Regions from separate parts of the Methylobacterium sp. 142-1Y genome, predicted to be linked through region 3. Evidence: predicted binding sites of a transcription regulator. Region 3 holds the regulator's gene; each other region holds the start of a gene.

Region 1 (10,582 bases), 1.8 Mb from region 3:
CGTAGGACGAGGCCGAACCGGCCGCGATGGCACCGCCGATGATGCCGAGCGCCGCGCCGGCCGCGAGCGCCCCGCCGGCGCCGATGCCGCGGCGATAGCCGTAGCCGCGATAGCCGCCGCGGTATCCGCCGTAATAGCCGCCGCCGCGCCAGCGCACCTGGTCGACGGTCGCACCCGACCCGGCGATGGCGGCCGAGGTCGCCGCCGGCAGCGGCGCAGCCTGGGCGCCGACGGTGCCGGCGGTCAGGGCGGCGGCCGCGCCGGCCGCGAGGGCGAGGGTGGTGAAGCGAGACATACTTATCTCTCCGAATGGTCTGAGGAACGTGCCCCGATGGCCTCAAGAACGGCCAAGGGGCGACCTGTGTTCCAAGATTCGGTGCGAATTGACGGACCGTCAATCGGTAGCGGCTACGCTTGTCCTGCGCGTGTGCGCGGCCGCACTCGGCGAGACCGCATCGGGCGACCCGGATAAGCTTGAGCGTTCATCGGATCGCCGCGGCCGTCACTGGCTCGACCGCAGAGTGCCGGGGTGTCGTCAGAGTCTGTTCGAGCGGGCCGACCGAGCTGACATTCCCATCGTCAGCCCGGGTCGCGCAGCCGAACCCGGGATCCATCATCGCTGACGGTGCAGGACGATGCGGAACGGGATACGCCGTGCTCTTCGATGTCGGCGGTTATGGATCCCGGGTTCCGCTGCGCGGCCCCGGGATGACGTCGAGTGACGGCAGCGGTTGCGCCAAGTTACCGACGCTACACGTCACCGGCTCGTCGCATCAAACACGCCTCAGAACGCGCAAGCCGCGAAGGCCGGATCGACCGAGCGGTTCCACGGCCCATGATAGAGCGCCAGCAGGTTTTCGGCCCGGCTCTGCGAGGCGGCGATGGCCTGGAGCGGGGCGAGATGGAGCGTCTCGTCGCGTCCCTGCGCGTCGCGGCGGGCCCGCGCCTTCAGGCCGGCCTCCGCCAGCGCCAGCGCGTCGCGGGCCAGCTCGCGCAACGGCCGCTTGCCGGCCGGCGCGTCGAGGCCGAGCCGCGGCACCTCGGCGCGCATCGTCTCGCGCTCCTCCGCCGAGAGCTCGCGCACCAGCTGCCAGGCGCCGTCGAGGGCGCCGGCATCGTAGTAGAGCCCGGCCCAGAACGCGGCCTGGGCGGCGATCATGTTGGCGTCGCCGACATCGGCGCCGCGCATCTCGAGGAAGCGCTTCAGGCGCACCTCGGGGAAGGCGGTCGAGGCGTGGTTGGCCCAGTCGGAGACCGTGGCGCGCTCGCCCGGCAGGGCGGAGAGCCGCCCCTCCAGAAGATCACGGAACGAGGCGCCGCTCACGTCGTGGTAGGTCTCGCCGCGCTTGACGAAGTACATCGGCATGTCGAGGAGCCAGTCCGCATAGGCCTCGTAGCCGAAGCCCTCGTCGAAGGCGAAGGGCAGCATGCCGGTACGGTCGCGGTCGGTGTCGCGCCAGATCTCGGAGCGGCGCGACAGGAAGCCGTTCGGCTTGCCGTCGGTGAAGGGCGAGTTGGCAAACAGCGCCGTCGCGACCGGCTGCAGGGCCAGCCCGACCCGCATCTTCGTCACCATGTCGGCCTCGGACGAAAAGTCGAGGTTCACCTGCACGGTGGCGGTGCGCAGCATCATGTCGAGGCCCAAGGACCCGACCTTGGGCATGTAGCCCTTCATGATGCGGTAGCGGCTCTTCGGCATCACGGGCGTTTCCTCCCGTGTCCATTTCGGGCTCATGCCGAGGGTGAGGAAGCCGATGCCGAGGGGATCGGCGGCCTGCCGCACCGCGTCGAGGTGCTGGCTCAGCTCGTGGGCGGTGGCATGCACGTCCGGCAACGGCGCGCCCGAGAGCTCGAACTGGCCGCCGGGTTCGAGCGAGATCGCGCCCCCGCCCTCCACCGCGGACAGGCCGATCACCCGGCCCGCATCCTCGATCGTCTCCCAGCCGGTGATGGCCCGCAGGCCCTCCAGCAGGGCCTCGATCCCGTTCTCGCCCTCGTAGGGCACCGGCGAGAGGTCGGCGCGGTAGAACGGGACCTTCTCATGCTCGGTGCCGATGGCGAAGGCGTCCTGCGGCTTCTCGCCGGCCGCGAACCACTCGATCAGCTCGGACCGCGCGCTGAGCGGGGTCGCGTCGGACACGTCGCGCGCCATGCGCCACCTCGTGCTTGAAAGCGAAAAACGATGACTCCCGGCGGGCCGGCGGCCCACCGTCAAGGTTGCGCCTAAATAGGCCGCGGACGACCGAGCCGCAACGCGGCTGCGAAACGCCCCCCCGCGAGCCATGCGCTCCCGGCCGTCAACCAACCGTTCACCATAGCGGCCGGATCCGGCGCCAGCCCCCTTTGACATGGAACAAAACAGGAACGAACATCCGGTCATCGCAAGGGGACAGACCATGAACATACGCAAGATCCTCATCGCTGTCACGGAGGTCGCCTCGATGGGCCTGCTCACCGGCGCGATTGCCCTGTGGGCGGTGGCCCTGTCGCCGATGCACTGAGCCTTCGCGCCGTGGCCCATGGGCCACGGCTCGGGCCCTTCGGCCCGAATCCGGTGGATGGCGCCGCTGTGTTGCGCCGCTGGTCGTGACTCCTCAAGCTCTGCCGGGAATCCTAGCCCGCTCGGTAGGAGTGAGTCGCCTTGCAGATCCTGAAGCCCGTCGGCTACGTCCACCTGCACGTCCACTCCTCGTATTCCCTGCTCGAGGGCGCGCTGAAGATCGGCGACCTCGTGAAGGCCGCGGGCGCCGACCGGCAGCCGGCCCTGGCGCTCACCGACACCAACAACCTGTTCGGCGCGCTCGAATTCTCCGAGAAGGCGGCCGGATCCGGCATCCAGCCGATCGCCGGGATGCAGCTCAGCGTCGCCTTCGAGGCGCCGGAGGCGAACGCCAAGCTGAACGCCTCCCACCCGCACATCGTGGTGCTGGCCAAGGACGAGACCGGCTACGGCCACCTGCTGCGGCTCGCCAGCCGCGCCTATTTCGACAACCATCTCGGCGAGGTGCCCCGCGTCTCCGCGCAGGCGCTCTCCGAGTGCGCGGGCGGCCTCATCGCGCTGACCGGCGGCATGGGCGGCCCGGTCGATGCGGCGCTCCGCGCCAATCGGCCCGAACTGGCGCTGGCCCGCCTCGACGCCCTGAAGGCGGCCTTCGGCGAGGACCACCTCTACGTCGAGCTGCAGCGCCACGGCCTCTCCGACGAGCGCGCCGTCGAGGGCGAGCTGATCCGGCTGGCCGACACGCACGGCCTCTCGCTGGTGGCGACGAACGAGCCCTATTTCGCCAAGCCCGAGGATTACGAGGCCCACGACGCGCTGCTCGCCGTCGCCGAAGGGCGGCTCGTCTCCGACGACAAGCGCCGGCGCCTGACCCCGCGCCACGCCTTCAAGACCCGGTCCGAGATGGCCGAGCTGTTCCGCGACCTGCCCGACGCGCTCCAGGCCAGTGTCGAGATCGCGATGCGCTGCGCCTACCGGGTGCGGACCCGGAAACCCATCCTGCCGAGCTTCGGCGCCCCGAGCCTGACGACGCCCGCGCAAGGCACGAAGGAGGGCGCCGCCCTCCAGGCGCAGGTGGCGGCGGCCACCACCGCGGTGGCGAAGGAGATCGCCCCCGACGAGGCCGCCGAGCTGCGCCGGCAGGCCGAGGAAGGCCTGACCGAGCGCCTGCGCCAGCACGGCCCGGCCGAGGGGCTGACGGAAAAAGATTACCGCGACCGGCTCGAATACGAGATCCGCGTCATCACCAACATGAAGTTCCCGGGCTACTTCCTGATCGTCTCGGACTTCATCAAGTGGGCCAAGGAGCACGACATCCCGGTCGGGCCGGGCCGCGGCTCGGGCGCCGGCTCGCTCGTCGCGTGGTCGCTCCTCATCACCGATCTCGACCCGATCCGCTTCGGCCTGCTGTTCGAGCGCTTCCTCAACCCCGAGCGCGTCTCGATGCCGGATTTCGACATCGATTTCTGCGTCGAGGGCCGCGAGCGGGTGATCCGCTACGTCCAGGAGCGCTACGGCGAGGAGCAGGTCGGCCAGATCATCACCTTCGGCACCCTGCTCGCCCGCGGCGTCTTGCGCGACGTCGGCCGGGTGCTGGAGATGCCCTACGGCCAGGTCGACAAGCTGACGAAGCTGGTGCCGCAGAACCCGGCCAACCCCGTGACGCTGGCGCAAGCCATCGAGGGCGAGCCGAAGCTCCAGAGCGCGATCGAGGAGGAGCCGGTCGTCGCCCGCCTGATGAGCATCGCCAAGAAGCTCGAGGGCTTGCACCGCCACGCCTCGACCCACGCCGCCGGCGTGGTGATCGGCGACCGGCCGCTGGAAGAGCTGGTGCCGCTCTACCGCGATCCGAAGACCGGGATGCGGGTGACCCAGTTCAACATGAAGTGGGTCGAGCAGGCGGGGCTGGTGAAGTTCGACTTCCTCGGCCTCAAGACCCTGACGGTGCTCCGCGCCGCCACCGACCTGTTGAAGCTGCGCGGGATCGAGGTCGACCTGCCCTCGCTGCCGATCGACGACACCCTCACCTACGAGCGCCTGCGCAAGGGCGAGACGGTCGGGGTGTTCCAGGTGGAATCGGCCGGCATGCGCAAGGCGCTGGTCGAGATGAGCGCCGACCGGTTCGAGGACATCATCGCGCTGGTGGCGCTCTACCGCCCGGGCCCGATGGCCAACATCCCGGTCTATTGCGAGCGCAAGCTCGGCCGCGACGCCGGCAACGAGAAGAACTGGTACCCGCACGAGACGCTGGAGCCGATCCTCGCCGAGACCTTCGGCATCATCGTCTACCAGGAACAGGTGATGGAGGTGGCCAAGGTCCTGGCCGGCTACTCGCTCGGCGACGCCGACCTGCTGCGCCGCGCCATGGGCAAGAAGATCAAGGCGGAGATGGACGCCCAGCGCGACCGCTTCGTGAAGGGCGCGGTCGAGCGCGGCCTCGACAAAGCGAAGGCCAACGAGATCTTCGACCTGCTCGCTAAGTTCGCCGATTACGGCTTCAACAAGTCGCACGCCGCGGCTTACGCGCTGATCACCTACCAGACCGCCTATCTCAAGGCGAATTACCCGGTCGAGTTCATGGCCGCCTCGATGTCGCTCGACATCGACAACACCGACAAGCTCGCCGAACTGCGCCAGGACGCGCAGCGCCTCGGCATCAAGGTCGAGCCGCCGAACGTGAACCGCTCCGGCGTCACCTTCGAGGTGCATGACGGCGCGATCCGCTACGCGCTCGCCGCCATCAAGGGCGTCGGCCGCGCCGCCGTCGAGGCGATCGTCCAGGCCCGCGACGACACGCCGTTCCGCGATCTCGGCGATTTCGCCCGGCGCCTCAACCCGAAGCAGGTCAACAAGCGCACGCTGGAAAACCTCGTCGCCGCCGGCGCCCTCGACGCGATCGAGCCCGACCGGGCCAAGGCTTTTGCGGCCGTCGAGCCGATGATGCGGCTGGCCCAAGGCGCGGCGGAAGCCGAGACCGTCGGCATGATGGACATGTTCGGCGGCGTCGCCGCCGCCGAGGTGGCTTTGCGCATCCCGGCCTACGAGAACTGGCCGATGGCCGACCGGCTCAAGCGCGAATACGACGCGGTCGGCTTCTTCCTCTCCGGCCACCCGCTCGACGAGTACGGCGACCTCCTGCAAAAGCTCCGGGTGCAGACCTGGGCCGAGTTCTGCCGCTCGGTCCGCGCCGGCACCTCGACGGTCGGCCGCGTCGCGGCGAGCGTGCTCGACCGCGCCGAACGCCGCACCAAGACCGGCAACAAGCTCGGCATCGTCACGCTCTCCGACCAGACCGGCCATTTCGAGGCGATCATCTTCTCCGAAGGCCTCTCGCATTACCGCGACATGCTGGAACCCGGCGCCGCCCTGGTGCTCCAGCTCCAGGCCAGCACCGAGGGCGAGGACGTCCGCGCCCGCATCCAGACCTGCGAACCCCTCGACCAGGCCGTCGCCCGCCACCAGAAGGGCATGCGCATCTACCTGCGCGACGAGCGCCCGATCTCCAGCGTGCAGCAGCGGTTGCAGGTGAAAGGGGAGGGAGAGGTGTCGTTGATCCTGATCCTCGATGGGGGTGAGCGGGAGGTGGAGGTGAAGCTGGGGGGGAAGTATCAGGCGACCCCGCAGATTGCCGGGGCGCTGCGGGCGGTGCCGGGGGTGGTGCAGGTGGAGGTGAGTTGAGTTAATGGGCCGAGTGTGCCTGCTAACTAGATTTGCCCGGATTTATATCGCGCTTCGTAGGCGGAATTTCTACCATCTGATGCGGGGATAAATCTTGTTTTTTTGAGAAAGATCCTACGATGCAACTTGGATTTTTTGTATCTGCGTGGATTGGCAGTGATTTTTGATTTTTTGTCCTTGATATTACGCCAATTGAATTATAATGTCTGGTAGGTCGTTTTGCTTTTTGGGATCGATGGACTCGTATCTTGAGATTGCTCAGAGGGTTCTGCGTGCCAGCCGACGTCCTATGTCTGCGGCTGGCATTCTTGAGGCCGCGTATGCTGCCGGGATCGTTCCAAAACATCTTTACGGTCGGACCCAAGTAAAAACTTTACAAGCGCGCCTCAGTGAAGATGTGCTATATAGCCAGATCTCGGCATTCTTTCGCACCGAGCCGGGTCATTTCTTTTTAAATGAACTGATTTCTGATCCGACAATTCCTAATAAGTTTAAGGAAAAATTCGAAGCTCGCCGCCGAATTCGAGATTTGCATGTCGCCCCATTTCTTGGGGTCGATGAGGATTTTGTCTCAAATTGTAGTGTCGATTTGATGCACGACTGGAATGATTTCATTGATAAGGCCGAGAAGTGCAATGCGCTTCATTATCTTTCATCAAAGAAGGAAACCCAAGGGGCGTTGATTGTATGGACATTCTCTGTTGTGAGGCGTGGCTTCGAAGTTCTTTCGTACAGGACAGGTAGATATCGTAACGACCGCGATACGTTTATGGACAAAAGAACTATTGGGTTCCCGGGAGTTATTAGTTATCAGGATTTTACTCTATTTTCTGGCAGTGATTACGGCGCGCGAGAGAATTCTCTCAACGCTCTTAAGTGGGATCTCGATATTTCTGCGGTAGCTATGCACGGAGGGACTCTGCCAGATCCTAAACCTCTTAGGCCACTAAGAGTACGGCAGGACGACAAAAACGATATTTTGCTGCTAGTTATGAGTTGGGATTGCCCAACTTGGTTTGAGCCAACAACTCGACGGCTCTCGTTAAATGATCCCCGCTGGCTCAATCTCAGAGCTCATAATAATATTGACGATTTTGAGCCGTGGACTAAAGCCACGCTCGATGTTTTTTGCTAGGACGGCGGCGATTTATAATGTCGACGATTTCGCATGGGCGGACGGCTCTTATCAAATTTGAGATTGAAAATGGCTCATCGCAGCGAAAAAAAGGTGCGTTGCAGGATTTAACGCGGCTTTATCGGCAGGGGCAGCAACTCAACTCAGAGGCGCGAAATTCCTTAGAGCGAATAATATGCGGCTCTCTGCTCAGAGAAAAGGACCGAAAAGTAGTCCGATGGGGCCTAAACGCACTGGCTCGGCTAGGAACGCGCGATGGAAGCGCACCTTACATCAGCTCTGCGATGCGGAAATTTGAAGGAAGTCCCGAGATAATTGGTGCGGCCGTTGCTGCTTTATCTCGCCTGTACGATGGTCGGCTTGATATGGTACAATCTTTTCCAGTCATCGATCCGGCTATCAGGGTTTTGGCGTCAATGCAGACGACTAGCCCAAATAAGATAGATATGGCTGATCTTAGAATTGATATTGACAATTCCGACGTTGAAGTCCTTAAACTCGCCCTCTTAACCGTTGGCCTCAACCGAGATATGCAAAATTTATTGCATCCTAAGCATTCCAACGGTGAAATTGTTCGCCAATTGTGTCGGCATGACGACGTTATTGTCAGGCAATATAGCGTTTGGTCTGTCATGGAAAACAGACGTTTGAGTCTCGAAGATCTCGGAATTGAATTTGGTTCAATTACTGCGCAGCCAGTCAATGTTCAAGCCAAACTATACCAGCTCGCGGCGGAGCGCGTGCCCGATCTGAAGTTCCGCACACAGATCATCCATGAAGGAACGTACTCAGAGCACGCTGAAGCTAGAGCCGGGCTTGCTAAAGGGATAGCTGGCACCTTCTACGACGGCTTGGCGGATATAACGCTCAATTGGTATGATCAAGAGGACGATGAGGAAGTCAAAGCTCTAATAGCTGAACATTTCGCAGGATTTTCTGAGGAGTGCAGGCCCTATGGCGATAAAGCATTGGCAATTGCAGAGGCAAATAAGAAGCTTTTAGATCGCCTTATGGTGAAGGCGGAAGGTAAAAGACTTTGGGGTCAGCTTCAGGCACGAGATGTAAGGACCGGCATGAAGGATCTGTTCGGCGCCGCGCCTGGTCTAGAAAACATGTTTCGTCAGGCAGTAAATCTTTCGGAGGAAGTGGTGAATATGAAAGTATTGTTCTTGTCCGCTAATCCTCTCGATGGAGGAAGGCTGAAAACCGACCGTGAAGCTAATGATCTCAAAGCGCAACTAGCCGCTGTACGGAATGCAAAGTTACAAATCGAAGTGGAGCATGCATGGGCGGCACGCATCGATCAAATTCAGCAGGAAATATTAAATAATAATCCTAGTATTGTTCATTTTAGCGGTCATGGTAATTCGAATGCTATAGTTTTCGAAGATGTCCATGGAAACTCGGTCGAGGTGTCTGGTAATGCTATTGCGAGATTAATCGAGATAGTTGGGTCGGTGAAGTGCGTTGTTCTAAATTGTTGTTTTTCCTAATCGATATCGAAACAGATTTTGCCATATGTCGACGCTGTAATAGGATGTAACAATTCAATCGATGATGAGGCGGCCATTATGTTCACGCGAGCATTTTATAGGGCGTTGTCACACGGTGTCAGCTTCCAGCAAGCGTTCGATCTGGCTCGAAACGATCTTGATCTACACGGAAATCAGGCAGAATCCGAGAAGTACAAATTTCTCTATGCGGCGCCTCCCAGTGCTTAATTGAGAAAAATTTGACGTTAATCTTAGTGGCGGGGTGCTCAAAGCGGTAACAAGCTACGCAATTTTTCCAACCCCAACCACCCCGCCAAAACCCCCAACTCAACCCCCAAAGCCTCCTGCGCCCCATCCGCCCTCCCCGGCTCCCAATGCACCGCATGCACCAAGAGCCGCCCCCCCGCCCGATCCGCCTTCAAATCCACCCGCCCCACCAGTTCCTCCCCGAACAGGAACGGCAGCACGTAATAGCCGTACTGCCGCTGCGCCGCCGGGGTGTAGATCTCGATGCGATAGCGAAAACCGAACAGGCGCTCGGTGCGGGCGCGCTCCCAGACCAGGGGGTCGAAGGGGGCGAGCAAGGCTTGGGCCGAGACGCGGCGGGGGAGTGTGGCGTCGCGGTGGAGGTAGGCGGGGGGCCAGCCGGGGATCTCGGCCGGGAGCAGGATGCCCTCCTCCACCAGCCGGGTGATGGAAGCGGCGGCATCCGACGCATCGAGGCGGAAATAGTCGCGGAGTTCTGACGCCGTGGCGAGGCCGAGCGCCCGGGCGGAGAGGGCGACCAGTTGGGCCTGCGCCTCCGCCTCCGGCACGTCGGGCAGAGACAAAATGTCCGGCGGGATCACCCGCTCGGTGAGGTCGTAGACCCGCTCGAAGCTGCGCCGCCGCGTCGCCGTGGTGACGTGGCCGGCGTAGAACAGCCATTCGAGCATGCGCTTGGGCTCGCTCCAGGCCCACCAGCCGGCCCGGCCGGTCTGGATGTCGGAGGCCGAGAGCGGGCCCTCGTCGCGAAGTCGCGCGAGCAAGGTCATCGCCTCGGGCCGGCGCTCGGTGGCGAAGGTCCGCATCGCCCGGTAGCCGGCCTCGCCCCGATCGGCCCGTTCCATGCGCCAGCGCAGCAGCGGGTGGAGGGAGAGCGGCAGCAGCGAGCATTCATGCGCCCAGTACTCGAACAGCCGCCGGTCGCGCCTGGGGCCCCAGGCGCGGCGGTCGAGGACGCTCGTGTCGTAGGCGCCGAGCCGCGAGAAGGCCGGCAGGTAATGCGCCCGCACCAGGACGTTGACGCTGTCGATCTGGTGCAGGCCGAGCCGGTCGATCGTGGCGGCGAGGTGCCGGGGACCAGCGGTGGTAGGGCGTGCGGCGTGAAACCCTTGCGCCGCCAGGGCGACCCGGCGGGCTTCGCTGGGCGTCAGCCGCACGATCCCCATCGGGTCAGATCTTCCGCACGGCCCCGTGGGCGGCGCTGGTGGTCATGCTGGCGAAGGCCCGCAGCGCCGCGCTCACCTTGCGCTTGCGCGGCGCGGCGGGCTGCCAGCCCTTCGCAACTTGTGCCGCGCGGCGGCGTTCGATCTCTTCGGAATCGACCGCGAGGTGGATGCGCCGGTTCGGGATGTCGATCTCGATCCGGTCGCCCTGCTCGACGAGACCGATCAACCCGCCTTCCGCCGCTTCCGGCGAGACGTGGCCGATCGACAGGCCCGAGGAGCCGCCCGAGAAGCGCCCGTCGGTAACGAGCGCGCAGGCCTTTCCGAGGCCCTTCGACTTCAGGTAGCT
Region 2 (10,582 bases), 3.2 Mb from region 3:
ATTCCATGACCTTCCCGCTTCGCGCCGGCCTCGCCGCCGCCTTCTCCCTCCTTGCCGCTCCCGCCTTCGCCCATGCCGTGCTCGGCGTGAAACAGGCGGGCCCGAACCAGACCTATCGCGGCGTAGTCCAGATCGGCCATGGCTGCGACGGCAAGCCGACCACCGGCGTCACCGTCACGATTCCCGAGGGCGTGATCGCGGCAAAGCCGATGCCGAAGCCGGGCTGGCAGCTCGCCACCACCAAGGGGGCCTACAGCCGCGCCTATCCGTCCTATCACGGCACCGTGTCGGAGGGCGTGAAGACGATCTCCTGGACCGGCGGCTCGCTGCCCGACGACCAGTACGACGAGTTCGTGTTCCAGGCCCGCCTCACCGATGCGGTCGCGCCGGGCGGCATTGTCTACTTCCCGGTGCGCCAGGATTGCGACGGCACGACCGCCGACTGGAGCCAGGTGCCGGCCGCCGGCCAGGCGGCCCGCGACCTCTCCTCCCCGGCGCCGGGTGTGCGCATCGTCGCGGCCGCCGCGACTGCCGCGCCGGCGGCTCCCGCCTCCATGTCCCCCGCCACCACGTCGATCAAGGCCGGCGACCTCACCATCGAGCAGCCCTGGATCCGCGCGACCCCGGGCGGCGCCAAGGTGGCGGGCGGCTACCTGCAGGTGACCAATACCGGCAAGGAGCCCGACCGGCTGCTCTCGGCCTCGATCCCGCTGGCACCCCGCGGCGAGGTGCACCAGATGGCGATGGACAAGGGCGTGGCGAAGATGGCGCCTGTCGAATCCGGCCTCGTCATCAAGCCCGGCGAGACCGTGGTGCTCAAGCCCGGCGGCTACCACCTGATGTTCATGGACCTGACCGGCCCGGTGAAGGCCGGCGACACGCTCGACGGCACCCTCACCTTCGCCCGCGCCGGGACGGTGCCGGTGCGCTTCGCGGTCGGCGCCATCGGCGCCTCGGCGCCGGAGGCCGCGGGCGGGCACCAGCACCATTGAGGCCGCGCGGGCTCGTCGGCCCTGTGACGTTTCGGTAACGACGGTGGCGGATCGCGCAAGGCGTCCGCCACCTTGTGCCCCGCTCGGCCGTTATCGCTTCGAAGGGCCGGCTTCCGCCGGCCGCCTCGGAGTGACGATCATGAAGCTCGCGCTGCTTGCCGCTCTCGCCCTCTCGACATTCGCACTCACCGGCACAGCCGAGGCGCAGGGTATTCCCGGCGGGATGCAGCGCGGCGCCCGCGAGGGCAACCGCGTCGCCGGCCCGGTCGGCGGCATCGTCGGAGGCGCAGTGGGTGGTGCCGTCGGCGGCGTCAATGGCGTGCTCGGCATCGATCCGGGCCGGCGCGCCTACCGCACGAACCTGCGTGGCCGGCATCATCACGATCATCGCCGGCATCGGCATTATCGCTGAGGGGTGCCTGGGCGGGCGAGGTGTCGTCGTCCGCCCGGCACTCGGGTCGAGCGAGATCGATTTTTCTCAAGTCATCCGATTTGTGGACTTTGCTTCTACCGAGTTGTCGAGAAGCCCGCCAGCACAGCAAAAAGTTCGGTTTTACTAGGCGAGCGGGCCTGCGGCGGCGCTTGACCCTCCGGCCCACCCGGTCCTAAGCACGTCGCAACAACCGACGCCCGAGGACGCCATGACCGACCGCCAGCCCGGCTTCAACACCCTCGCGATCCATGCCGGCGCGGCGCCGGACGCCGCCACCGGCGCCCGGGCGACGCCGATCTACCAGACCACCTCGTTCGTGTTCGACGACGTGGACCACGCCGCCTCGCTGTTCGGGCTCCAGGCCTTCGGCAACATCTACAGCCGCATCACCAACCCGACCAACGCGGTGCTGGAGGAGCGCATCGCCGCCCTCGAGGGCGGCACCGCCGCCGTCGCGGTGGCCTCCGGCCACGCCGCCGAGTTCCTGGTGATGCACGCCCTGATGCAGCCGGGCGACGAGTTCATCGCGGCCAACAAGCTCTATGGCGGCTCGATCAACCAATTCAACCACTCCTACAAGAACTTCGGCTGGACCGTCGTCTGGGCCGATACCGACGATCCGGCGTCGTTCGAGGCGGCGATCACCCCGCGCACCAAGGCGATCTTCATCGAATCGATCGCCAATCCGGGCGGCGTCATCACCGACATCGCGGCGATCGCGGCGGTCGCCAAGCGCCACAACATCCCGCTCATCGTCGACAACACCATGGCGACGCCGTACCTGATCCGCCCGTTCGAGCACGGCGCCGACATCGTGGTCCACTCGGCCACCAAGTTCCTCGGCGGCCACGGCAACTCGATCGGCGGGCTGATCGTCGACGGCGGCTCGTTCACCTGGGCGGGCGACGCCCGCTACCCGATGCTGTCGCAGCCGCGGCCGGAATATGCCGGCATGGTCCTGTCGGAGACCTTCGGCAATTTCGGCTTCGCCATCGCCGTGCGGGTCCTGGGCCTGCGCGACCTCGGCCCGGCCTTGTCGCCGTTCAACGCCTTCCTGATCATCAACGGCATCGAGACCCTGCCGCTGCGCATGCAGCGCCATTCCGACAACGCCAAGACGGTGGCCGAGCACCTGAGCCGCCACCCGGCGGTGGCCTGGGTCAGCTATCCGGGCCTGGAGAGCGACCGCTACCATCAGTTGCACAAGCGGTACTGCCCGCACGGCGCCGGCGCGGTGTTCACCTTCGGCCTCAAGGGCGGCTACGAGGCCGGCGTGGCGCTCGTCTCGAACCTCAAGCTGTTCTCCCACCTGGCCAATATCGGCGACACCCGCTCGCTGGTGATCCACCCGGCCTCGACCACCCACCGCCAGCTCACCGACGAGCAGAAGACCCGGGCCGGCGCCGGGCCGGAGGTGGTGCGCCTCTCGGTCGGCATCGAGGATCCGCGCGACCTGATCGCCGATCTCGACCAGGCGCTCGCCTGAGCCGCCAGGGATCCGGTTTTCGCATCGCGGAGCGATCGATCGGACACCGGATGACCGGCCGCGACGATCGCACGCGGCCGGCGCACCTGCCGTTGTGGGAGCGCGGACAGGGAAAAATTCCCGCAAGCATTGCGGCCAAGCCTGGTCCCGTGATCTATTGGGCACGTTCAGTTTCGGCGCCGGGTGAGCCGATCCGCGCCGGTCGGGACGCATGCCGCCCGGAGCGGGTCTGGAGGCTGGTGCGATGGTCGCCCACGACGCCGACGCCGAACGCGCCTCCCGCGACGAGGCCGCGCGTCGGCGCGCGATCCGCGAGGAGACGGCCCGCCTGCGCGCCCTGCTCCGGGAATCCCGGGATATCGAGTCCCGGGACTTCGAGCCGCGACAGGTCCCGGATGTCCGGCCGGCCCGGAAGGCATGGGGACAGCCCGGCTTTTCCGGCTCGCCGGCCGAGTGGGAGGCGCGCCTCGCCACCGCCGAGGAGCTGAACGCGCGGCTGCGCGCGAGCGAGGCCTTCACCGCCCGGCTCCTGGCGGCGAGCCGCGACGGCATCCAGGTGCTCGCCCTCGACGGGACCGTGCAGTGGCTGAGCGAGGGCGGCCGCATCGCCGTGGACAAGGCCGATGCGCCGGTCATCGGCACGCCCTGGGCCGCCTCGTGGCCGAACCCCGAGGACCGCACGACCGCCGAGGTGGCGCTCGCCGCCGCGCGGGCCGGGCGCACCGGCCGCTTCCGCGCCCCGTCCGGCCATGGCGGCGATCTGCGCTGGTGGGACGTGGTGGTCTCGGCCATCCACGGGCCCGACGGCGCCCCGGAGCGCCTGCTGGCGGTCGCCCGCGACGTGACCGAGGCGCAACGAGCCGAGGAGCAGCAGGCCCTACTGATGCAGGAGATGGCGCACCGGGTGAAGAACACCCTGGCGCTGGTCCAGGCGGTCGCCGCCCAGACCCTGCGCAGCGCCCCCACCCTCGACGTGGCGATGGAGGCGTTCAACGGCCGGCTGATGGCGCTCTCCGACGCCCACGACGTGCTGATCCGCGGTGCCTGGGCGGAAGCCGACCTCGCGGCGGTCGTCGCGGGGGTGATGGCACCGCATATCGATGCGGTGGCCGGCCGCTTCGCCGCCGCCGGGCCCGGCGTCAGCCTCGGGCCGCGCTCGGTCCTGACCCTGTCCCTGATGCTGCACGAACTCGCCACCAACGCGGCGAAATACGGCGCCCTGTCGAGCCCGGCGGGCCGCGTCGCCGTCACCTGGAACCTCGTGGAGGAGGCCGGGACCGTCCTGCGTCTGCGCTGGCAGGAGAGCGGCGGCCCGCCCGTCGCGCCGCCGACCCGCGGGGGGTTCGGCTCGCGGCTGATCCAGCGCAGCCTGGTGCACAGCTTCGGCGGCCGGGTCAGCCTGCGCTTCCCGCCCGAGGGCGTCGTGATGGACCTCGAAGCGCCGCTCGCGGCGATGCAGGATGGGACTGCGTAGCCGTCACCAGGACGGGACCGTGTAAAGGTCGCCTGAACGGGCCTGCCTGGCAGTCGCCGGAACGGGGCAGAGTGGTCTTCTATGAGGAAGTTCGAGAATGGTTCCGGCAGCGGGGCACCCTGACGCACGGTCCGGCGACGCGTCCGGCCACGCTTGACCCCCGGCATGCGGCCCCATAGGCAGCAACCTTTCGCCCCCCGCCCGCATTGGCCGCGATGACATCTGATCCGGACCGAACGCCCCACGACCTGCCGCCGGAGGGGCCTGCCTCTCCTTGCGACGCGGCGCCCGTGGTGCTCCTCGTCGAAGATGACGGATTACTGCTGATGGAGGCCGCCGACACCCTGGCGGAGGCCGGCTTCACCGTGCTGGAGGCCCCCCACGCCGACCATGCGCTCAAGGTGCTGGAGAGCCGCCCCGACGTCGAGCTGCTGATGACCGACGTCGACATGCCGCTCGGCTCGATGAACGGCTTCGCCCTCGCCCGCCTGGTGTCGCGGCGCTGGCCGCGCATCCCCGTGTTGGTGGTCTCCGGCATGGGCAGCCCCGGCCCGCACGACATGCCGCCGGGCGCGCGCTTCATCCCCAAGCCTTACGCGCCCTCGGCCCTGGTGCGGACCCTCCACGACACCGTGCGCCGCGCCGCCTGAGCGACCTTATCGACGGACGACCCCGATGACCGATCCGACCAAGCTGCATTTCGCCACCCGGGCCGTCCATGCCGGCACCGCTCCGGACCCGGCCACCGGCGCCCGGGCGCAGCCGATCTACTTCACCAACGGCTTCGTGTTCGAATCGAACGAGCAGGCCGCCGACATCTTCGCCATGCGGGCGACCGGCTTCTCGTATTCCCGCGGCTCGAACCCGACCGTCGCGGCCCTGGAGCGCCGGGTCGCCGCGCTGGAGAGCGCCAAGGCGGCGGTGGCGGTGGCCTCCGGCCAGTCGGCGATGCTGCTCGTGCTGATGACCCTGATGCAGTCGGGCGACGCCTACGTCGCCTCGTCGCGGCTGTTCGGCGGCTCGCTCGGGCTGATGCGCCGGCTGGAGGGCCGCTACGAGCTGGTACCGCAATTCACCCGCGGCCTGACGCCGGAGGATTTCGAGGCGGCGATCACGGACAGGACCCGGGCGATCGTCTGCGAATCGATCGTCAATCCCTGCGGCACGGTGATCGACCTCGAAGGGGTCGCCGCGGTGGCGCACAGGCACGGCCTGCCGCTCGTCGTCGACAACACGCTGGCCTCCCCGGCCCTGATCCGGCCGATCGAGCACGGTGCCGACATCGTGGTCCACTCGACCTCGAAGTTCCTGTCGGGCTCCGGTACGGTGATCGGCGGCCTCGTCTGCGACGGCGGCCGCTTCGACTGGAAGGGCACCGGCCGCTACAACCTGATCAACGAACCCTGGCCGGATTACGACGGCCTCGTCGTCTCCGAGCGCTTCCCCGAGACCGCCTTCGCGGTCGCCTGCCGGCTGTTCGGCCTGCGCGACCTCGGTCCCGGCCTGTCGCCGATGAACGCCTTCCTGACGCTCACCGGCACCGAGACCCTGCCCCTGCGCATGGAGCGCCATTGTTCCAACGCGCGCGCGGTGGCGGCCTTCCTGAAGGACCATCCGAAGGTCGCCTGGGTCAGCTACCCGTCCCTGCCGGGCCAGCCCGGGGAAGAAATGGCGAACCGGTATTCCCCGATGGGCGCCGGCTCGATCTTCACCGTCGGCTTCAAGGGTGGCGAGACGGCGGCAAAGACATTCATCACCGGGCTCAACCTGATCTCGCACCTCGTCAATATCGGCGAGATCAAGTCCCTGGCGATCCATCCGGCGACCACGACCCACCGCCAGCTCCCCGCCGCCGACAAGGAGGCCGCCCGGGTCGGCCCGGACACGGTACGGCTGTCGATCGGCCTCGAAGCGATCGAGGACCTGATCGCCGACGTGGCCCAGTCGCTCGACGCGCTCGACTGAACGTCCGCGCCGTCCGGATCAGCCCCGGACGGCGCTTGCCTCATCCTCAGAACAAATGTAGAACACACTCCGGCCGTCGGCATGTGTGTAGTGGGCAAAACGGCGCCCCTGCCCTTGCCGGTCCCGGCCTGTTCGGCCCAACTCGCGGAACCGAAGCGGTGGTCCGCGGCGTCGGCCGGGCTTGCGCCCGAGTGAGATGGAACGAGAGGAGAGCGCGATGGCGGGCAGCGTGAACAAGGTGATCCTGGTGGGCAATCTCGGGCGCGACCCCGAGACCCGCCGGCTGGCCTCCGGCGATCCGGTGGTGAACCTGCGCCTGGCCACGTCCGAGTCCTGGAAGGACAAGGCGAGCGGCGAGCGCAAGGAGAAGACCGAGTGGCACTCGGTCGTGATCTACAACGAGAACCTGGCCCGCGTCGCCGAGCAATACCTGCGCAAGGGCTCGAAGGTCTATGTCGAGGGCCAGCTCCAGACCCGCAAGTGGCAGGACCAGTCCGGCGTCGAGAAGTACACGACCGAGATCGTGCTGCAGCGCTTCCGCGGCGAGCTGACCATCCTCGACGGCCGCGGCGGCGGGGCCGAGGGCGGCATGTCCGAGATGGGCGGCGACGACATGGGCGGCGGCCAGATCAGCCGCGGCGGCGATTACGGCGGCGGCGGTGGCGGACGCAGCAGCGGTGGACGCTCGTCCTCCGGCGGCGGCGAGCGGCGCCCGGCCCCGTCCTCGAGCGGCGGCAACCAGAAGCGCTACGACGACCTCGACGACGACATCCCGTTCTAGAGCGTTTTTCGACGAAGTGGATACCAGTTCGTCGGAAAATGCGGCAAAATCAATAACCTAGAGAGCTTCGCGATTGCGATGCGATCGGGGAATGCTCTAGGTCATCGTATCCTGCGCGGCGGGCCGGGTTCCGGTTCGCCGCCGGCCGCTCGAGCGAGCGACAACGACGCGCAGCGCCCGGCCACGATGTGGCCGGGCGCTGTTTTGCGTCATACGCTTTCGATTTGATCGCTTCTTCACGCAAAAAAGCGGTTCCGCTCGCGTGTGCGGAGCAAAGCTCCGCCGACGCGGCCTGGTGATATGGTGTCCGAAAGTAATCTGCTGGAAAGCATATCCGGCCGAACCTGACCGGAATCCGCGGTTGGGCCGGGTGGCCTCGCGGGGCGGCTGATACGGACTGACGCAATTTGTACGCAGATCATCGAAATACGCGCACAGGCTTTAATGTTTGATTAGAAATTATAAACACATTGTGTGAATAAATTCAGCGCACCCGGACAGGGCGGCTCGCGGAGACAAGGATGCGTTTCGATCCCGGGAGCCGCTCGCGATTCCTCGACGACCGGACGGGGATCACGACGGTCCTGTTCGGCATCCTGCTGCCAATCCTCATGGTGGGCATCGGCGGCAGCATCGAGCTCGCCAGGGCCGTCGAGTACAAGCAGCGGCTGATCTCGGCCGCCGATCTGAGCTGCCGACAGGCCGAGGTCTATGTCGAGAGCCTGAACGGCCTCAGCATGCCGAACGGCTACGTCGCGACGGTCCAGTCCTACGCCGACAGGAACGGTTCGGAACGAAACTTGTCGGCGACGGCGCAGATCACCGCGACGCCCACCGTCTCCTCCGCAATCCTCACCGTCCCGCCGCTGACGGTCCGCCCGGGCAACATCCACGTCGTGGCGAACGGCTCGGTCGGGCTGTTCTTCAAGGCATTCCTCAACAAGGACAGCTTCGATTTCACCGTCATGCGCGACTGCGCGGTCCAGGCCACGTCCTCGTCCGGTCCCCCGACGGTTCTGATGTCGGAATCCTTCGAGGGCTATGCCGGGCAACTGGTCGGGGGCTGGGGCGTGTTCGGCACGATGTCGAAGGCGAACTGCCCCAGTTCGCTCTGCCAGGGACAGTCCTGGGGAACGACGAATGCCGGCGTCGAGGTGGATCAGCTCTCGGCCATCGCGACGGGCGACGGCGTCCAGTACGGCCAATCCTTCGCCGAACTGGACAGCGATTGCAGCAACAGGGTCGGCACCCAGACGGCGGCGCAGAAAACCGCTTGCGCTCAGAAGAACCAGACGACGAACTCGTCGATCAACATGACGTTCGATCTACCGGTCGGGTCCTACGAAATCCGCTACGTCTATACGGCCCGAAAGAACGTCGGCGCGTATCAGTACCCGAACGACACCGTCATCTGCTCGAACCCGCAGGACACCGACGGCCTGACGCGCGACGGCGATGTCGCAAAGAATGCGGCGGGCGTGAGCACCGTCTCGCTCGATGGCCAGACGAGACGTATCGAACTCTGGGTGGAACCCAAGACGAGCCAATATAAATCGGACGATCAATCATTGACCGCCGCGTCGAATCCCGATTACGTAAAGCAATATATGGCCGATGTCTGCATCTGGTCGAAAACCTGGATCGAGAGAAGCTATAAATTCAGCGTGACCAAGAAGCAGGAATACCGAATCTCCTGGCGGGCGGCCGGGCTCGACGACAGTTTCGGCGGGCTGATCGATTACCTGCGCTTCTGCCAGAATTCATGCCCGTAATGCCGCCTCCATCGTGCCGAGTACAGGCGATGACGCCCGCAGCCAGGATGCTGAAATGCAGATCCGGAGCGACGGCGGTCGAGTTCGCCCTGATCGCCTTTCCGTTGGTGATGCTCGTGCTCGGGTTGCTGCAATTCGTGATCTATTGCTACCTGCAGCAAACCGTCAGCGACGCGCTCTATCAGACGGCGTCGGACCCGGAGCCGGAGCTTCTGACGCAGGACAAGTCGGGATATACTGCCAAGTTCTGTGCCAGGATCGCATTCAGCGAAAACTGCCTGAGCCAGACCACCGGAATCAAGATCGAGGCGATGAAGCTCCCGAACGTGCCGACGGCGGCGACCGCGATCACCGGAAGCACCTTCGACACGGGGGCGAGCCAGGACGTCATCCTGCTGCGTGCGACGATGGCGGCCCCGAGGATCATCCCGCTGATCCCGGAACTGGTCGCGAAGGACTCGGTCATCTTCCGCCGATAGAGCTGTGAGTGAGCCCGATGCCGGCCCGCCTCGACACGTTCCTGCGCTCCCGCCGAGGCACGGCTTCGGTGGAGTTCGCCATCATCGGCAGCCTCGCCCTGCTGATGATGGCGGGAACGCACGACATCGTCTTCATGGTCAGCACGAAGCGGGACGTCGACCGGGCTTCCGTCGTCATCGCGCGGGCGATGTCGACCTGCCAGAGCTCGAGCTGCATGTCGAACCTGATCGACGCCTACATCACGCGCCGGGCCAATACGCTCGTCCGTTACCCCAATGCGGCGATCGACATGTACATGATCCAGAAAAACAACGGATCGATCAAAGTCTGCTCGGGCACACGGACGACCATGACGGATGCCGACCTGCTCGCCTCGGCCGGCAACATCATGCGGGACGGCGACATCGGAGCCGCCGTGGTCGTCACCAGCAGCTACACGTCCGTGCTGCCGGCCTTCGTCAAGAGCTATATCAGCCCCTCGGGCGTGTCCTATCGCGGACACGCGATCGACGTCATGTCGAATGCCAGCGCGATCTGCTGACCCCTGGTCCGGCAGCGGAGGCAGGGCGCCGCCGCGTTCCGCGGCAGGCGCCCTCCCCTCTCTCAGGCCGGCGCGCCCGCGGCCTTGGCCTCGCGGCGCCGGGCGTGCAGCACGTACTCGGTGTAGCCGTTGGGCTGGACGCGGCCCTTGAACACCAGATCGCAGGCGGCCTGGAAGGCCGGGCCGTCGAAGCCGGGCGCCATCGGGCGGTAGAGCGGGTCGCCGGCATTCTGGCGGTCGACCACCTTCGCCATGCGCTTCATCGTCTCCATCACCTCGGCCTCCGACACCACGCCGTGATGCAGCCAGTTGGCGATGTGCTGGGACGAGATCCGCAAGGTCGCGCGATCCTCCATGAGGGCCACGTCGTGGATGTCCGGCACCTTGGAGCAGCCGACGCCCTGGTCGATCCAGCGCACGACGTAGCCCAGAATGCTCTGGACGTTGTTGTCGATCTCCTGCTGCACGTCGTCGGGGGCGAAGTTCGAGCGGGCGAGCGGGATCTGCAGGATCTCGTCGAGGGCCGAGCGCGGCCGGCGCGCCAGTTCCTGCTGGCGGGCCTTCACGTCGGTCTCGTGGTAGTGCAGCGCGTGGAGCGTCGCGGCGGTCGGCGAGGGCACCCAGGCGGTCGAGGCGCCGGCCTTCGGGTGGGCCCCCT
Region 3 (10,582 bases):
CCGTCCGGGGCGCGCAGGCGGGAGGCGCGCGAGACGGCTCATGGACCTCGACAGCATCACGGAGGTGGTGGCGCCCCGCAGCCGCGCCGCCCTGCCGGCCTGGCGGCCCGGAGATTCCTGGCTCGCCGGCGGGACCTGGCTCTTCTCCGAGCCGCAGGAGGGGATAGGCCGGCTGGTCGATCTGCCGTCCCTCGGCTGGGAGCCCCATGCGGTGACGGAGCAGGGCCTCACGCTCGCCGCGACCTGCACCATCGCGGCCCTCGACCGGATCGAACTGCCGGCCCCTTACGCCGCAGCACCCCTGATCGGCCTTTGCTGCCGGGCGCTCCTCGGCTCGTTCAAGGTCTGGAACGCCGCGACCGTCGGCGGCAACGTCTGCCTGGCGCTCCCCGCCGGGCCGATGATCGCGCTCGCGGTCGCCCTCGACGGCATCGGCCTGATCTGGACGCCGGAAGGCGGCGAGAGAACCTTGCCCATCCGCGACCTGGTGCGCGGGCCGCAAGACACGGCGCTCGAAACCGGCGAGATCCTGCGGGAGATCACCCTGCCGGCGGCGGCCTTGTGCCGTCGCGCTGCCTTCCGGCGCCTGTCCTTGAGCCCCAACGGCCGCTCCGGGGCGCTGACCATCGCCACCCTGGACGCCTCGGGCGCCTTCGCCCTCACGGTGACGGCGGCGACGCGGCGCCCGGTCAGGATCGACCTGGGCAGCCTGCCGGAGGCCGGGGAACTGGCGGCGGCCCTCGCCGCCGCGATCCCGGACGGGCTCTGGTACGACGACGTCCACGGTGCGCCGGACTGGCGCCGCCACGTCACCGGGCTTCTGGCCGAGGAGGCCCGGGCCGAGCTCGCGGGAGGCGGCGCATGAAACCGGCGAGCGTGAGATTGACGGTCAACGGAACGGTCCACGAGGCCGCGCCCCGCGCCGGGCAGTGCCTGCGCACGTTCTTGCGCGAACTCGGCTGGTTCGGGGTCAAGAAGGGCTGCGACGCCGGCGATTGCGGCGCCTGCACGGTGCATGTCGACGGCGAGCCGCTGCATGCCTGCCTGGTGCCGGCCTTCCGGGCGGCGGACCGGAGCATCACCACGATCGAGGGGCTGGCCGGCCCCTGCGCGCCGGGGGACGGCGTGCCCGGCACCCTCCACCCGGTCCAGGCGGCCTTCGTCGCCGCGCAAGGCTTCCAGTGCGGCTTCTGCACCTCCGGGATGGTGATGACGGCCGCCGCCCTCGACCAGGGCCAGCGGCGGGACCTGCCGGCGGCGCTGAAGGGCAATCTCTGCCGCTGCACCGGCTACCGGTCGATCGCCGACGCGATCGAAGGCCTCGACGGCCAAGTCCCGGCGCCCTGCCCGGCCCCCCGCGAGCACAGCCCGCCGGCTCCCGCCAGCGCCGCCATCGTCAGCGGCCGGGCGCGCTACACCCTCGACCTCACTGTTGCCGGCGCCCTGCATCTCAAGGTGCTGCGCTCGCCCCACGCCCATGCGCGGGTGCTGCGCATCGACGCGGCGGCCGCGCTCGCCCTGCCCGGGGTGGTGCGGGTGCTGACCCACGCGGACGCACCGGACCGGCTCTTCTCCACCGCCCGGCACCAGAACCCCGCCGACGATGCCAGCGACACGCGGGTGCTCGATTCGGTGATGCGCTTCGTCGGCCAGCGCGTCGCGGCGGTGGTCGCCGAGAGCGAGGCGGCGGCGGAGGCCGGCTGCCGGGCGCTCGTCGTCGACTACGAGGTGCTGCCGGCCTGCCTCGATCCCGAGCAGGCGCTGGAGCCCGACGCACCGCTCGTCCACGGCCTGCGCCCCACAGGCGAGGACGCGCCGCCGCTCCATCCCCATCCCAACCTCGCCGCCGAGGCGCATGGCGAGATCGGCGACGTGGCGGCCGGCCTTGCCGCGGCGGACGTGGTGCACGAGGGCACCTACCGCTCGCAGCGGATCCAGCACGCGCATCTGGAAACCCATGCGGCGATCGGCTGGCGCGATCCCGATGGACGCCTCGTCATCCGCTCCAGCACCCAGGTGCCGTTCCTCACCCGCGACGCGCTCTGCGCCTTGTTCGATCTCCCGCGCGATGCGGTCCGGGTCGAGTGCGGCCGCGTCGGCGGCGGCTTCGGCGGCAAGCAGGAGATGCTGACCGAGGATCTGGTGGCGCTCGCGGTGCTCGCCACCGGCCGGCCGGTGCGCTGGGAATTGACCCGCACCGAGCAGTTCACCGCCACCACCACCCGCCACCCGATGCGGGTGCGGGTGCGCCTCGGCGCGCGGGCCGACGGCACCCTGACGGCGATCGACCTCCAGGTGCTGTCGAATACCGGCGCCTACGGCAACCATGCCGGCGGCGTGCTGCATCACGGCTGCAACGAGGTGATCGCGGTCTATCGCTGCGCCAACAAGCGGGTCGCGGGCTATGCCGTCCACACTCACACCCTGCCGGCGGGGGCATTCCGCGGCTACGGGTTGAGCCAGACCATCTTCGCGGTCGAATCCGCCATGGACGAGCTCGCTCGCGCCTTGACGCTCGATCCGTTCGAGCTGCGGCGGCGCAACGTGGTGCGGCCCGGCGACCCGATGGTCTCGACGAGCCTCGAACCGCACGACGTGCAATACGGCAGCTACGGCCTCGACCAATGCCTCGACGCGGTGTCGGCGGCCCTGGCCGAGCCCCCTCCCCCCGCCCCGCCGGGCTGGCGCACGGGCTCCGGCATGGCGCTGTCGATGATCGACACCATCCCGCCGCGGGGCCACTTCGCCGAGGCCCGGATCGCGCTCGGCGAGGACGGGGCCTACGCCTTGCGCGTCGGCACGGTCGAGTTCGGCAACGGCACCTCGACGGTTCATGGCCAGATCGCCGCCGAGGCCTTGAGCACCACCCCGGACCGGATCGCCCTGCGCCAGGGCGACAGCGACGCGGTCGGGCACGATACCGGCGCCTATGGCAGCACCGGCATCGTGGTGGCGGGCCAGGCGACCTTGCGGGCCGCGCAAGGCCTGGCCGACATCCTGCGCCGGCGCGCCGCCGCCCGGTTCGGGCTCGATCCCGCCGCCTGCCGCCTCGACGGCGACGCGGTCACGGCGGGAGAGGCGCGGGTCCCCCTCGCCGATCTCGGCCCGGCGGAGGCGATCGGCCATGCCGACGGCAGCCCGCGCTCGGTGGCGTTCAACGTCCAGGGCTTCCAGGTCGCGGTGCATCCGGGAACCGGCGAACTGCGCATCCTGCGGAGCGTCCACGCCGCCGATGCGGGCCGGGTGATGAACCCGGCGCAGTGCCGCGGCCAGGTCGAGGGCGGCGTCGCCCAGGCGCTCGGCGCGGCGCTCTACGAGGACCTGGCGATCGACGGCGAGGGCCGGGTCGCGACCCCGTCCTTCCGCACCTACCACATCCCGGCCATCGCCGACGTGCCCCGCACCGAGGTGATCTTCGCCGCCACCCACGACGCGGTCGGGCCGCTCGGCGCCAAGTCGATGAGCGAGAGCCCGTTCAACCCCGTCGCGGCGGCTCTGGCCAACGCCATCCGGGACGCGACCGGCGCGCGGCTGACCGCGACGCCCTTCGCGCCCGACCGGATCTACCGACAGATCAGAGAGAGCGACGAGGAGCAGCGATGGACATGAAGCGCGACGCCGGCCTGACCCGGCCCCCGGGTTTCCTGGAGCGCACCTTCGCGCTCTCGGCCCACGGCACCACCGTGCGCACGGAGCTGCTCGCCGGGCTCACCACCTTCCTGACGATGGCCTACATCGTCTTCGTCAATCCCAACATCCTGGGCGATGCCGGGATGCCCAAGGGGGCGGTGTTCGTCGCGACCTGCCTCGTCGCGGCGATCGGCTCCCTGGTGATGGCGTTCTACGCCAACTACCCGATCGCGCTGGCGCCGGGCATGGGGCTCAACGCCTACTTCGCCTATGTGGTGGTGCTCCAGATGGGCTACACCTGGCAGGCGGCGCTCGGCGCGGTGTTCATCTCCGGCCTGTGCTTCATGGTCGTCACGCTGACGGGGCTGCGACGGATCATCGTCGAGGGCATTCCCCGCTCGATGCGCATCGCGATCACGGTCGGCATCGGGCTCTTCCTCGCGATCATCGCGCTGAAGAGCGCCGGCGTGGTGACGGCGAGCCCCGCGACCTTCGTGACGCTGGGCGACCTGCACAAGCCGAGCACGGTGCTGGCGGTGCTGGGCTTCCTGATCGTCGCGGTGCTCTCGGTGCGCAAGGTGCGCGGCGCGCTGCTTGCCGGCATCCTGACCGTGACGGCGTTGAGCTTCATCGTCGCCGACAACACCTTCCAGGGTGTGGCCTCGCTGCCGCCCTCGATCGCCCCGACCCTGTTCGCCCTCGACATCAAGGGCGCGCTGTCGGGCGGCCTGCTCAACGTGATCCTGGTGTTCTTCCTCGTCGAATTGTTCGATGCCACCGGCACGCTGATGGGCGTCGCCAACCGGGCGGGGCTGCTGACCGAGGGCAAGATGGAGCGCCTCGACAAGGCGTTGATGGCGGATTCCTCGTCGATCTTCGTCGGCTCGCTGCTCGGCACGTCGAGCACGACCGCCTATCTCGAGAGCGCGTCCGGCGTCGAGGAGGGCGGGCGCACCGGGCTCACCGCCGCCACGGTGGCGGTTTTGTTCCTGGCCTGCCTGTTCTTCGCGCCCCTCGCCGGCTCGGTCCCGGCCTATGCCACGGCGCCGGCCCTGTTCTACGTCGCCTGCCTGATGCTGCACGAGCTGGTCGATCTCGACTGGGACGACCTGACCGAGGTGCTGCCGGCCTGCGTCACGGCGCTGCTGATGCCCTTCACCTACTCGATCGCCAACGGCGTCGCCTTCGGCTTCATCACCTACGCGGTGATCAAGCTGCTCACCGGGCGGTTCCGGGACGTGAAGCCGGTGGTGTGGGTGATCGCCGCGGTGTTCCTGTTCAAGTTCGTGGCGACCGGCAGCGCGCACTGACGAGCGCGACGCCCTGAACCCTCCCCCCTCTGCGGGGGAGGGTGGCCTGCGGAGCAGGCCGGGAGAGGGGAACCACGCTTCCGGAGAGGTCGCGACCATAGTGACGGACGCCACCTGGATCAGCGTCGCGCTGCCCCTCTCGGCGGGACTTCGTCCCGCTGCGCTCACTCCGTTCGCCACCCTCCCCCGCAGAGGGGGGGAGGGTTCCCGCGCTTGACTGAAAGCCCCTTCAGTACTTCCGGACCAGGCTCACCAGCCGGCCCTGGATCCGCACCCGGTCGGGCCCGAGCACGCGGGTCTCGTAGGCCGGGTTGGCGGCCTCGAGCGCGATCGAGGAGCCGCGGCGGCGCAGGCGCTTGAGCGTGGCCTCCTCGTCGTCGATCAGCGCGACGATGATGTCGCCGGTATTGGCGGTCTCCTGGCGGCGGATCACCACCAGGTCGCCGTCGAGGATGCCGGCCTCGATCATCGAATCGCCGCGCACCTCCAGGGCGTAATGCTCGCCGCTGGCCAGGAAGTCCGGCGACATCGCCACCGTGCGGCTCTGGCTCTGGATCGCCGAGATCGGCGTACCGGCGGCGATCCGGCCCATCACCGGCACGCTGACCGAGTGGCCGTTCTCGTCCGACGCCGTCGCCATCGCGGGGATACCGGCCTGCCGCTTCGGCTCGTGAGCGCGCCCGCCCTCGACCACGCTGGGATTGAACCGCACCACCTCGGCCCCGGCGGCCGGTGCGGCCTGCGCCGGTCCCGTCACCGTGTCGGGCAGGCGGATCACCTCGATCGCCCGGGCCCGGTTCGGCAGGCGGCGCAGGAAGCCCCGCTCCTCCAGGGCCGTGATCAGGCGGTGGATGCCCGATTTCGACTTGAGATCGAGGGCGTCCTTCATCTCGTCGAAGGACGGGGGCACGCCCGTCTCGCGCATTCTCTGCTGAATGAAGCGGAGCAGGTCCAACTGCTTACGCGTGAGCATGTGACACTCTCATCCCCGCGCTGCCGCGCTCCGGAAACAAATCGCGAACATGGTAAGCGTTCCGCAAGTGTTCCGCAAGCGGCTTCGAAAAAGCGGCGCGAGGGCGCAGCAACCGGGGTGATAGACGGGGATGTCACGGGTCGATCGGACGATGAGGCACGTTCCGCGCGGGGTTCGACCGGCGCGGGACTGTCCGCCGCGCCGGTCCGGGCCTGCGCCTCAGCCCCGCCCCTTGCGGCCCTTGTATTTCGGCTTCTGACCAGGAAACCCTTGCGTCGAGCGGCCGGTCGGGCGCTCGGCGTAGGTGAACGGCACCTCGCGGTCGGTGCCCGGGCCCATGTCGTCGAGGTCGGGCTGGCGGATGCGGGTGCCTTCGTCCGAGACGCCCTTGCCGCCCGGACCGTAGCCGAGCGGTTCCGCACCCCGGCGCTTGCGCTTGGCGCCGAAGCGGCCGGCCTCGCGCTCGACATCGGCCTGCTCGGCCATCGGGTCGTCGGCGATGGCGAGTTCGGTCGCCTGGAGGCGCTTGAGCTCGTCGCGAAGCCGCGCCGCCTCCTCGAAGTCGAGATCGGCGGCGGCCGCCCGCATCCTTTTCTCGAGGTCGGCCATCACCGCCTTGAGGTTGTGGCCGACCGTGACGGCGGATTTCGCCAGCCCCGTATCGACCTGGACGTGGTCGCGCTCGTAGACGCTCTCCAGGATGTCGGAGATGTTGCGCTTCACGCTCTGGGGCGTGATGCCGTGCTCCTCGTTATAGGCGAGCTGCTTCTTGCGCCGGCGCTCGGTCTCGGCCATCGCCCGCTCCATCGAGCCGGTGATGTGGTCGGCGTAGAGGATGCAGCGGGCGTCGGCGTTGCGGGCGGCCCGCCCGATGGTCTGGATCAGCGAGGTCTCGGAGCGCAGGAAGCCTTCCTTGTCGGCGTCGAGGATGCCGACGAGGGCGCATTCCGGGATGTCGAGGCCCTCGCGCAGGAGGTTGATGCCGATCAGAACGTCGAAGGCGCCGAGCCGCAGGTCGCGGATGATCTCGATCCGCTCCAGCGTGTCGATGTCGGAATGCATGTAGCGCACCCGCACGCCGTTCTCGTGCAGGTACTCGGTCAGGTCCTCGGCCATGCGCTTGGTCAGCGTCGTCACCAGCGTGCGGTAGCCGGCGGCCGCCACCTCCTTCACCTCGCCGAGCAGGTCGTCGACCTGCGAGCGGGCCGGGCGTACCTCGATCACCGGATCGACGAGGCCGGTCGGGCGGATGACCTGCTCGGCGAAGACGCCGCCGGTCTGCTCCAGCTCCCACTTCGCCGGCGTCGCCGAGACGTGGATCGATTGCGGGCGCATCGCGTCCCATTCCTCGAACCGCAAGGGGCGGTTGTCGAGGCAGGAGGGCAGCCGGAAGCCGTACTCGGCGAGCGTCGCCTTGCGGCGGAAGTCGCCCCGGTACATGCCGCCGATCTGCGAGACCGTGACGTGGCTCTCGTCGGTGAAGACCAGGGCGTTGTCGGGCAGGTACTCGAACAGGGTCGGTGGCGGCTCGCCGGGCTTGCGGCCGGTGAGGTAGCGCGAATAGTTCTCGATGCCGTTGCAGGCGCCGGTTGCCTCGATCATCTCGAGGTCGAAGGTGCAGCGCTGCTCCAGGCGCTGGGCCTCGATCAGCCGGCCCATCCGGGTCAGCTCCTCGACCCGCCACTTCAGCTCGTCCTTGATGCCCTTGACCGCCTGCTGGAGGGTCGGGCGCGGCGTCACGTAGTGGCTGTTGGCGTAGACCTTGACGAACTTGAGCGTGTTGAGGGTCTTGCCGGTGAGCGGATCGAACTCGGAGATCGACTCGATCTCGTCGCCGAACAGGCCGATGCGCCAGCCGCGATCCTCCAAGTGGGCCGGCCACAGCTCGATCACGTCGCCCCGCACCCGGAAGGTGCCGCGCGCGAAGTCGGACTGGATGCGCTTGTATTGCAGGGCCACGAGGTCGGCGACGAGCTGGCGCTGCTCGATCTTCTCGCCGAGGCTGACGGTGAACGACATCGCCGTATAGGTCTCGACCGAGCCGATGCCGTAGATGCACGAGACCGAGGCGACGATGATGACGTCGTCGCGCTCCAGCAGCGCCCGGGTCGCCGAGTGGCGCATCCGGTCGATCTGCTCGTTGATCGACGATTCCTTCTCGATGAAGGTGTCGGAGCGCGCGACGTAGGCCTCGGGCTGGTAATAGTCGTAGTAGGAAACGAAATATTCGACGGCGTTGTCGGGGAAGAAGCTCTTGAACTCGCCGTAGAGCTGCGCCGCCAGGGTCTTGTTGGGGGCGAGGATCAGGGCCGGGCGCTGGGTCTCCTCGATGACCTTGGCCATCGTGAAGGTTTTTCCCGAGCCCGTCACGCCGAGGAGCACCTGGTCGCGCTCCTGGCCCTGGATGCCGGCCACCAGCTCGGCGATGGCGCGGGGCTGGTCGCCGGCCGGGGTGAACTCGGAATTCAGCCGGAACGGGACGCCGCCCTCGGATTTCTGCGGCCGCTCGGGCCGGTGAGGGCGCCACAGCTCGCCGTTCTTGAACAGCGGGTTGCCCTCGGTGAGGAGCTTGGTCAGGGCGTCGACCGTCGCCGAGACGCCCTCGGCGGCAAGCGACCCGCGCTCCTCCACCGCCTCGCCGTCCGGCTCGCGCAGGCCCAGCGCCTGGGCCAGCGCCGGCTCGACGTCGGCGGCGTCGCCATGGGCGAAGGCGGCCTGCGGCGCCTCGCCGAAGCCCTCCGGGGTCGCCCCCTCTCGCTGCCTGGCCTTGTGCCCGGCCTTGCGGGCGGGCTCCGGAGAGGGCTCGGTCGCGACCGCGGCTTTGCGCGGGCGGCCGCGCTTCGGCGGTTCGGGCGGCGGCGGCGGCGCGACGGCGGGCAGGCGGTCGCGGTTCAGCGCCGGGTTCAGCAGCTCGGCGAGGAACGGGTCGAGCGGCTTCAACTCGGGCTTCGAGGCCTTGCCGGTCGACAGGCGGGGCTTCTTCGGGGCGGGCATACCCCCGATATGGCAAGCCATGCCGGGGCCGGAAAGGGCCCGCATCACCGCAGCCCGCGCACCGCCCCTCGAATCGGAGGAGCCTGGATCACCGCACCTTGGCGACCGCGATCGTGTCGCCCTCGACGAGCAGGAAGCCGATACCGGCCCGGCGCAGGGCCTCGACCGCGGCGTGGCGGCTGCGGGCCGCCGGCCCCTCGCTCCCGTCCTCCAGGCGCCGGATGGTCGAGAGCGAGAGGCCGCTGGCCTCGGCGAGGTCGGCCATCGACCAGTCGAGCAGGCCGCGGGCGGCGCGCAGATGCGCGCCCTGGACGGCCTGTTCCAGGCCGCGCCGCGCCAGCCCGGTCGGCACCGGCCGGATCCCGTCGACCCGCGAATTCAGGCTGGCCCAGGTCTCGATCCGCCCTTCGGCGTCGCGCACCGGGACGAACACGCCCCGGAACCAGCCGCTCTCGCCGTCGGCCAGGGCCAGGGGGTTCTCGGCCACGAAGGGCAGCCCGGTCCGGATCCGCGCCAGGATGGTGTCGTAGGCTCTCGAGCGCTCCTGCGGCACCAGGATCCGGGTCCAGTCGTCGTGGAAGTCCTGCTGGGTCAGGCCGGTGAGGGTCAGGAGTTCGCGCGAGGCGATGCGGAACGTGTCCGAGTAGGGCGAGGCGTGCATCCAGGCCTGCGCCTGCTCGAACAGGGCCCGTCGGCGACGCTGCTCCTCGCGGTGCAGCAGGGCCAGGCGCTCGGTATCGGTCACGTCCAGCACCACCCCGGCCACCGCGCGCGGTCGCCCGTCCGGGGTGAAATAGGCCGTGCCGCGATTGGCCAGCACCCGCAGCGACCCGTCCGGCCGGATCACCCGGACCGTGTGGTCGTTGAAGGCCCCATCCCGCATCACCTGGGCGTTGTTCTCGATCGCCGGCCGGTCCTCCGGATGGACGAGGCTCAGGAACAGGTCGTAATCCGGCCGCACCGCACCGGGCTCGAAGCCGAGCAGCCGGAACAGGCCCGGGGACCAGCAATGCTCGTCCGTGGCGAAGGTCCAGGTCCAGCTGCCGGTCAGTCCGTGCGCCTCGACGAGGCGGAGGAAATCCTGGTCCGGGACGGTCGGCGGGCAGGCCGGGACGGGACCGGCCGGCAGGCCGTGCGGCGGCACGCGCCGGCTCATGACAGCCTCGCGGGCACCGGGCCGGCCTCCGGCCACGGGGTGTCGCACATCCCGGGCAGCGGATCGTCGGCTCCGAGCGGGGCGGGCAGGTCGCGGTCCCAGGGCGGATCGGCGAAACGGGCCGCCACGAACGCGACCAGGGCCCGGACCTTGGCGGGCGGGCGGCGCCGCGAGGGCATGACCGCGTGGATCGGCAGGGATGGGATGGCACCGAGATCGAGCGCCAGCAGGCTGCCGCAGCGGAGCGCCTCGCCGACCAGGAAGGTCGGCTGGTAGATCACCCCGAGCCCGGCGGCGGCGGCGGCCACCAGGGCGGCACCGTTCGAGGCGCGCAAGCTCCCCGCGACCGCGACCGTGGCGCCCTCGAAGCGCCAGCCGTCGCTGCTCGCCAGGGTGTAGCCGAGGCAGTTATGGGCGGAGAGGTCCTCGGGGCGCCGTGGCCGGCCTCTTGCCGCCAGGTAGGACGGCGCGGCGCAGACCCGCATCCGGCACGGGGCGAGCGCCCGGGCGACCAGGCTC

Evidence for each region. Region 3 encodes LexA, which represses DNA repair genes until DNA is damaged. Its sites were predicted from a motif close to TGTTCNNNNTGTGTTCNG; they were not measured.
Region 1: dnaE (DNA polymerase III subunit alpha) is a predicted target of LexA. The motif match lies at 2,350-2,367, and genes of this name have one in related genera.
Region 2: ssb (single-stranded DNA-binding protein) is a predicted target of LexA. The motif match lies at 6,398-6,415, and genes of this name have one in related genera.

The regions. Positions count from the first base shown of each region.
Region 1 covers NZ_CM173224.1:5,962,335-5,972,916, reverse strand. The annotation lists gene AC3AOF_RS27375 (hypothetical protein) at 1-295, opposite strand, end outside; gene AC3AOF_RS27370 (glutamate--cysteine ligase) at 785-2,152, opposite strand; gene dnaE (DNA polymerase III subunit alpha) at 2,642-6,178, shown strand; gene AC3AOF_RS27360 (hypothetical protein) at 6,414-7,313, shown strand; gene AC3AOF_RS27355 (hypothetical protein) at 7,331-8,806, shown strand; gene AC3AOF_RS27350 (winged helix-turn-helix domain-containing protein) at 9,073-10,236, opposite strand; gene ilvD (dihydroxy-acid dehydratase) at 10,241-10,582, opposite strand, start outside.
Region 2 covers NZ_CM173224.1:4,381,653-4,392,234, reverse strand. The annotation lists gene AC3AOF_RS20055 (copper chaperone PCu(A)C domain-containing protein) at 6-992, shown strand; gene AC3AOF_RS20050 (hypothetical protein) at 1,132-1,404, shown strand; gene AC3AOF_RS20045 (O-acetylhomoserine aminocarboxypropyltransferase) at 1,634-2,911, shown strand; gene AC3AOF_RS20040 (sensor histidine kinase) at 3,156-4,385, shown strand; gene AC3AOF_RS20035 (response regulator) at 4,712-5,035, shown strand; gene AC3AOF_RS20030 (O-acetylhomoserine aminocarboxypropyltransferase/cysteine synthase family protein) at 5,061-6,350, shown strand; gene ssb (single-stranded DNA-binding protein) at 6,568-7,131, shown strand; gene AC3AOF_RS20020 (TadE/TadG family type IV pilus assembly protein) at 7,653-8,903, shown strand; gene AC3AOF_RS20015 (TadE family protein) at 8,933-9,382, shown strand; gene AC3AOF_RS20010 (TadE/TadG family type IV pilus assembly protein) at 9,400-9,924, shown strand; gene AC3AOF_RS20005 (malate synthase G) at 9,987-10,582, opposite strand, start outside.
Region 3 covers NZ_CM173224.1:1,208,911-1,219,492, forward strand. The annotation lists gene AC3AOF_RS05715 (FAD binding domain-containing protein) at 41-865, shown strand; gene AC3AOF_RS05720 (molybdopterin-dependent oxidoreductase) at 877-3,609, shown strand; gene AC3AOF_RS05725 (NCS2 family permease) at 3,600-4,940, shown strand; gene lexA (transcriptional repressor LexA) at 5,170-5,913, opposite strand; gene uvrB (excinuclease ABC subunit UvrB) at 6,133-8,907, opposite strand; gene AC3AOF_RS05740 (PAS domain-containing protein) at 8,996-10,063, opposite strand; gene AC3AOF_RS05745 (LysR family transcriptional regulator) at 10,060-10,582, opposite strand, start outside.